Regions from separate parts of the Streptomyces sp. NPDC002889 genome, predicted to be linked through region 3. Evidence: riboswitches for the same ligand, from Rfam matches in the RefSeq annotation. Region 3 holds a riboswitch; each other region holds the start of a gene.
The links. A riboswitch is a leader RNA that binds a small molecule or an ion and turns the genes downstream of it on or off. The one in region 3 is predicted to bind cyclic di-AMP.
Positions count from the first base shown of each region.

Region 1: it holds a riboswitch for cyclic di-AMP, as region 3 does, so the genes downstream of both, ACFYWI_RS11190 (transglycosylase SLT domain-containing protein) here and ACFYWI_RS17645 (C40 family peptidase) in region 3, are expected to answer to the same signal.
Region 2: it holds a riboswitch for cyclic di-AMP, as region 3 does, so the genes downstream of both, ACFYWI_RS16915 (LysM peptidoglycan-binding domain-containing M23 family metallopeptidase) here and ACFYWI_RS17645 (C40 family peptidase) in region 3, are expected to answer to the same signal.

Region 1 is NZ_JBIAPT010000006.1:190,076-192,269, reverse strand. Features, by position in the region: gene ACFYWI_RS11195 (FAD-binding oxidoreductase) at 1-53, shown strand, start outside; cyclic di-AMP (ydaO/yuaA leader) riboswitch at 772-962, shown strand; gene ACFYWI_RS11190 (transglycosylase SLT domain-containing protein) at 964-1,836, shown strand; gene ACFYWI_RS11185 (SpoIIE family protein phosphatase) at 2,014-2,194, shown strand, end outside.
Region 2 is NZ_JBIAPT010000010.1:102,811-105,004, forward strand. Features, by position in the region: gene ACFYWI_RS16910 (tyrosine-protein phosphatase) at 1-6, opposite strand, end outside; cyclic di-AMP (ydaO/yuaA leader) riboswitch at 911-1,068, shown strand; gene ACFYWI_RS16915 (LysM peptidoglycan-binding domain-containing M23 family metallopeptidase) at 1,071-2,069, shown strand.
Region 3 is NZ_JBIAPT010000010.1:258,015-260,208, reverse strand. Features, by position in the region: gene ACFYWI_RS17650 (SAM-dependent methyltransferase) at 1-454, shown strand, start outside; cyclic di-AMP (ydaO/yuaA leader) riboswitch at 1,247-1,408, shown strand; gene ACFYWI_RS17645 (C40 family peptidase) at 1,412-1,888, shown strand.

The DNA of each region.
Region 1 (2,194 bases), on a different contig from region 3:
TGAGAGCGCGGTACGACCCGGATGGCGTCTTCCACTCCTACCTGACGCCCTGACGCCCCGCCTGCGTGGGGCCGGCGCCCGGCCCCGGTTGTGTCCCGACGCCATGCCGTCCGTCGGGGTGCATGGGAAGTCCGCCCGGGTGAGTGGGCGTGCATGCCCTCGAGGCCGTCGCCACCGGGCGGGGCGATCGGCACGGCCGGGGTCGGGCCCCCGGGCGGCACAGGCATGCGGTACCGCGGGGTCGAGAACCGCGCGCCGGGGACAGCCTGCCGCTGAAACCATCGACGGTCACCGGGACGCCTTGGACACGCCCCCGACGGCTGCGCGGATCCCACCGGCCGCGGAGCGCCGCTCCCGGGCACCGTGCGGGGCGTCGCGTGAGTGTCCTGCGTGAACCGCGCGCCTCCCCCTCTCGTAATGTCTGAATTGCCCGACTATGCCCATGCGTGGACAACCCGGGGAAATCCCTTGTATGAGATGAACTGTCCGAATTTCATCATGGAGTCCATATAGTGGCTTGTTGCGCGGCTTGTTCGTTTTCTGGGGCGGTGTCACCGGGTGATCGATTCCTGTCGTTGTCAGTGATATCGGTCACGGACGCACGGAGTGGCCGGTATTGCCCCCCGCCCAGTTCCTGTCTACGGAAAGACAGTTGAGCCGCGCGGTATCGAATGGATCACGGAAATTCCCCGCCCGAAGCATCATGCGGATTGCTCCGTGGAATTCAGGTCTTGTTCCGCCTCTGCAATCTCGCTTACGGTCACCCTCAATCCGGGTGGACCGCCGAATCCTGCCGCCGTCCGGAAACCGCACCCACTCACGCACGGCAGGAGCGGGGAACCCAGGTAAGCCGCCGATCCGGATTAAGGAACGGCTCGGGGTGAAGTCGCGATGCATATTGCGGCCGGGCATCTCCAGCCCGAACCCGACAGCTCACCTCGCAGGCGAAGGAGAGGAATTGTCATGCCTGCAAAGGGTAAGCACCGCCGTCCCAAGTCCGGTCCGCTCTCCCGGGGTTTCGTCGCGGCGGGTACCGGAGGTGCCGCGCTCGCCCTCCCGATGCTGGGAGCGACCGCTGCCGGCGCGGCGCAGCCGACGACGGCCGTCACCGTCGAAAAGGCTGCAGCGCCGACCGTTGTCGTCGCCACGCAGGTAGCCGCGCAGAAGATCAGGCCGATCACTTACTCCGTGGTCACCGGGGATTCTCTTTACAAGATCGCAGGCGATCATTCCCTGAGCGGCGGCTGGAAGAAGCTGTACAAGGACAACCGGAAGGCCGTCGGCGACAATCCCTCGCTGATTCATCCCGGTCTCAAGCTGACGGTCGGAGCGAAGGCCAAGGCCGAGGCACCGGCCAAGCCCGCCACGGACCGCCCGTCCTCGGCGGCTCCTTCCAAGGCGTCCCCCAAGGCGCCTTCCTCCTCGGAGCGAGCCGAACGGGCAGGCCGCTCCGAGCGGAAGAGCGCACCGTCCGCCGAGAGTGGTGCCGCCGCCCCGCAGTCCGCGCCGACGTACTCCAACGACCTCGACGGCTGGATCAAGGAATCGCTGGACATCATGGCCCGGCACGGGATTCCCGGCACCTACGAGGGCATCCACCGGAACGTCATGCGCGAGTCCTCGGGCAATCCGCTGGCGATCAACAACTGGGACTCCAACGCAGCGGCCGGAACGCCGTCCAAGGGCCTCCTGCAGGTCATCGATCCGACCTTCCGCGCCTATCATGTCCCCGGTACGTCGATGGACAGCTTCGACCCGGTCGCCAACATCACGGCCGCGTGCAACTACGCCGCCGCCCGTTACGGCTCGATCGACAATGTGAACGGGCCCTACTGATCTGTGACTCCGGGCCGGGACGCGGCCGGAGAGGGCCGGCGATCGTCCGGCCGGCCGACCAGCATGCATGCCCGGGGCTCGGGGGACCCCGGGCATCGCGGTTTCCTGCCACAGTCCTCACCCGTACGGGTGGGGCAGGGTGCGCGACCAGGCGCTCTGCCGGTCAATGGAAGGGCGATGGAGCCTGACTATGCCGCAGCTTTGCTGCACGCCCTGTTCACACAGCCGCCGATCGGTCTGCACGTGCTGGACCCGGAGCTGCGGATCCTGCGGTTCAACGTCGGTGCGCCGGGTGCCCGGGGCATCGACCAGCGGGACGTGGTGGGCCGCTCCTGGCAGGAGCTGGGACTGGTCGCGG
Region 2 (2,194 bases), 160 kb from region 3:
CGTCACGTGGACTCCTGAGGTCACTGCCGCAGGCGCTGCTCGCCGACGGCGGCGTGGTGTGGTGCCGACGATACGACACACGGTTCATCAGGCAATCATCTCGACTGCCGCGCAAGGGCGTCACGGGTACGGACGCCGAGGCGCTCGTGGCCCGGGGCAGCCACCTCCTGGCCGTTCGAGACGCAGCCCGGCGGTCGCGAGGTCGCAGTGCTGCGGCGAGCGGCTGCCTGCGGTCAGGCTGCCGGGTGGAGGCACGGGCCGCGTACGAGTGCCTGGTGACCGGCGTAGCGCGCCGGACCGTGCTGCCGCATCACGGTCCGCACGCCGGGCCGACGGGCGGCAAGGATGCTGGGGTGGTCCGGCCGTGACGTGTCGAATGCCGTGCCGCGGCATGTGTTTGTCAGGGCCCGAGAGGGGTGTCGCACATTCATCGGCGGAAAAGGTGCTGTGTGAATTCAAGGGGGGCTCATGGCCCTGTCGGGGATGAATTCACGGGTGTCGCGAGGTGACGGGACGGGTCTGGAGAAGTGACCGGCGTCACTTTCGTTCTCTGTCGGCGAGGGCGAATTGCGCTGATCGTCGCGTGGCTTGATGTGCCCGTGGAGGTGTAAATCGGAAATGGGGCTTCTGTCCGAATTGACTGGTTCGGCATGGCGTGTCCCGATAGTGGGGGGATGGGATTCGGGCCGTGAGCGGGATCATATTCGTAACCGTCCGTGGCCGTGCTCCGGGATGAATTCCGCTGGCGGTGCGGGGGTCGAAGATCCGTAATCGACGGAGCGTAACCGGAAATCTCCGGTAATTCTGCCCTCCGGCATTGCTGGGTGAAAACGGTGGCTTGTACCGGCCTGTCGGACTCGCTTACGGTCACCGCAATCCGGACGGACCGCCTAATCCTGCCGCCGACCGGAATTCGAACCCATCCACGCGTGGCAGGAGCGGGGGACCCAGGTAGTACGCCGTAACCGAACAATTCGGACGGCTTGGGGTTAAGTCGGGCATCGCCCCGACCGGGCATCTCCAGCCCGAACCCGACAGCTCACCTCGCCGGCGCCGGAGAGGAAAGCGCCATGCCCGCAAAGGGTAAGCACCGTCGTCCCAGGACCAACCCGATCAGCCGCGGCTTCCTCGCCGCCGGTACGGGTGGCGCCGCCATCGCCCTCCCGCTGCTGGGTGCCGCCGGTGCCCACGCCGCCGGCAGCACCGCCCCCGCAGCCGCGACCGAGAAGGTCGCCGCGCAGGCCCCTTCCGCCTTCTCCACCGGGTCCGCCGCCCAGGCACCCGCCGGCAAGAAGGCCATCACGTACTCGGTTGTCGCCGGCGACTACCTCGCCAAGATCGCCGACAAGCACCATGTGCGCGGTGGCTGGCAGGAGTTGTACGCGGACAACCGCGAGGCCGTGGGCGAGAACCCCTCGCTGATCCACCCCGGGCTCAAGCTGACCATCGGTGCGAAGTCCGAGGCGAAGGCCCCTGCGACGTCCGAGTCCCGGTCCGAGTCCCGGTCCTCGCGTGACGACGCGCGCAACGCCTCGGCCGCCAGTGCCGAGCCGTCGGCCGAGCCGTCGGCCGAGCAGCCCTCGGCGCCCGAGCAGAGCGCGCCGGAGACCTCCGGGCCCTCGACGCCCGAGCAGCCCTCGACGCCCGAGCAGCCCTCCGGCTCCGGCTTCGCCGCGCCCATCAGCGGCGCCCAGATCAGCACCCCCTACCGTGCCGCCGGTGCCATGTGGTCCAGCGGTTACCACACCGGCGTGGACTTCGCTGCCTCCACCGGGACTTCCGTCAAGTCCGTGGGCGCGGGCACCGTCGTCTCCGCCGGCTGGGGCGGCGCGTACGGCAACGAGGTCGTCATCCAGCACACGGACGGCACCTACTCGCAGTACGCCCACCTCTCCTCGCTGTCCGTCTCCAGCGGCCAGTCCGTGACCGGCGGCCAGCAGATCGGTCTGTCCGGCTCGACCGGCAACTCCTCCGGCCCGCACCTCCACTTCGAGATCCGGACCGGTCCCGGCTACGGTTCCGACATCGACCCGCTGGCCTACCTGCGCCAGCACGGTGTCTCCCTCTGATCGCCCTGACTCCCTGACAGGTCTCGGGCCGTTGCGCCGACTCCCCCGTCACCGCTCGCGCGGGGCGGGGGAGTCGGTGTATTGCGGACCTGATCCTGCCTGGTGGCACAGATCACTTCGCGTCA
Region 3 (2,194 bases):
GGCAGGACGCTTGTCGTTGCAGGCCAATGCCTGGAACGACCGTGGGTGGCTTGCTTCCCTGGTGCTGCCTCCCCACCGATTGGCCTCTGATGGCGGGGGCCGCGAAGCGAGGGATCGCCTGGGCATCAAGGCCGTCTACGGAGGCGTCAGGAATGTACGCGAGGGTCTTCACGCGTCTCGGAAGGTGTTTCCCGAGTGCTTCCTGCCGACCCGGGCCGAACTGACCGAAGCAGGGCGGGGTTTGTTCCATGTCGTGGAGGCGCGCAACGACCCGAACGACGGTATCTCCACGGTGGAGAGCTGGATGGAGCGGGCTGAGGCCAACCGGGCCCGTGGCGCGGAACTCATCGGTGAGAGTGCGGTGTCCGACATCATCAGGGAGCAGAGGACCGCACTCAGGTTCATGCGTGAGGGCCGCTTCACGGTCGTGCGCATGGTTTTCGAGAAGGTGTGAGTTGCCCTCCCGACTGCCGGGGCCGGGATTCCTCATATGCGGCACTGCGGCTCGCTGGGTTTGAGGTCTGTGCCCACAGCGAGGCCGAGGAGCCGGGGGTTTGATCCTCCCGGCACAGGACGGCCAGGACCCCACCCGCGTCCGGGAGTCCGTACGTGATCAGGCCCGGGCGGCCGGACGCGACGCCGACGACATTGCTGTCCTGCTCGACTGGCCGGTCGACGGCAGCCCAGGTACGGCCGACCGGCTGTGGGCCCTGTTCGACGCGGGCGCCGCGGACGGCTTCACCCTTCTCGCCCCCGCCGGCCCGCAGACGCGGCGCACGAGGCCGTCCTGGCCCTCGCGGCCGAGGTGCGCAGACGCCTCGGTCGGCGGCCTGAACCAGTTCGGTGCCGGCCGCCAGGGGCAGGGGGTCGGACTGAGGCTGAGGCTGTGGAGGCGGATTGCTCGGAGGCGCGGGAAGGTACCTGCTCCAGGCAAGGTTCTTGTCGGCGCGGCCCCTTCGAACCCGGTACTGATGCGCCGTCTCCGCACGGCCCGCCTGCGGAGACCAGGCGCCCGGGTGGGCGGACTGTGTTCGGTCCCGAAGCTGCTGTCGGAACATCAGATTCCGCCGCTTGTCGCGCGCCAAAAGCTTCTTGAGCCCACGAAATGATCAGGGGTGAGGAGACTCACAAAAGGCAGTTTCCATTCGAAATTTCACTTCGGCATGAGTCAGGATCCTGGACGACGACAAGCCCTCGCCGCCCTGGCGAGGCGGTTCGGGCGGACGCCGAGTCCTGCCGCCGTCCGGACGTCTGGTCGACAACTGTGGATCGGCAGGAGTGGAGGACCCAGCAGTACGGGGCGTGCGCACCATGGCCGCCCCTTGGGGTGAAGCCGCGTCAGCGGCCGGGTAACTTCGCCAGCCCGAACCCGACAGGTCATCCTTCACAGGCGGATGACGAAGGGTTGCGCATGACCGCGCAGAATCATGTCCCGTCTCTGCTGTCTCGGGCCGGTACCGTCTCGGCCCTCACCCTCGCCGCTCTCGGCGGCACGATGCTGTCGCCCGGCGCCGTGTCCCAGGCCCAGGCGGCGCCCACGTACGGCGTCAAGGCACTGAATGTAGCGGCCTCGAAGAAGGGCGCCCCGTACAAGTACGGGTCTGCGGGCCCGTCCCGGTTCGACTGCTCCGGCCTGACGCTCTACTCCTACAAAAAAGCCGGCAAGACACTGCCTCGAACCGCGCAGCAGCAGTACAACAAGACCCGTCATATATCGGCGTCCAGCCGTCAGAAGGGCGACTTGGTCTTCTTCCACTCCGGCGGGCGCGTCTACCACGTGGGCCTCTACGCCGGCAACAACAAGATCTGGCACTCGCCGAAAACAGGTTCGGTCGTGAAGCTGGAACGGATCTGGTCGAAGTCGGTCCACTACAGCCGCGTGCGCTGACCGCCCCACGGCCGCACACACTGGGCGGCCCTCCGCGGACCACGGCGGGAGGTGCTTACAGGCGGCGGAGCGCCGCCCCGTCGTGCGCAGGCGACTTCAGGCAGGCTTTCCTGCCGTCTACAAGGCGTCGGGTGCCCATTCCGGGAGCAACCTCCCTCCACCGCAAACCGCTCCTGGGGCGCGTGGTGACGCCACCGCGCGCCCCATTGGTGTTCGGTACCGGATGCGAGGCACGCCCTGGCAGGCCGTACGGACACTCGTCATTGCCGACGTGGCTCTCCGCTGAGGCGGCTGCGCCGCTCCGTG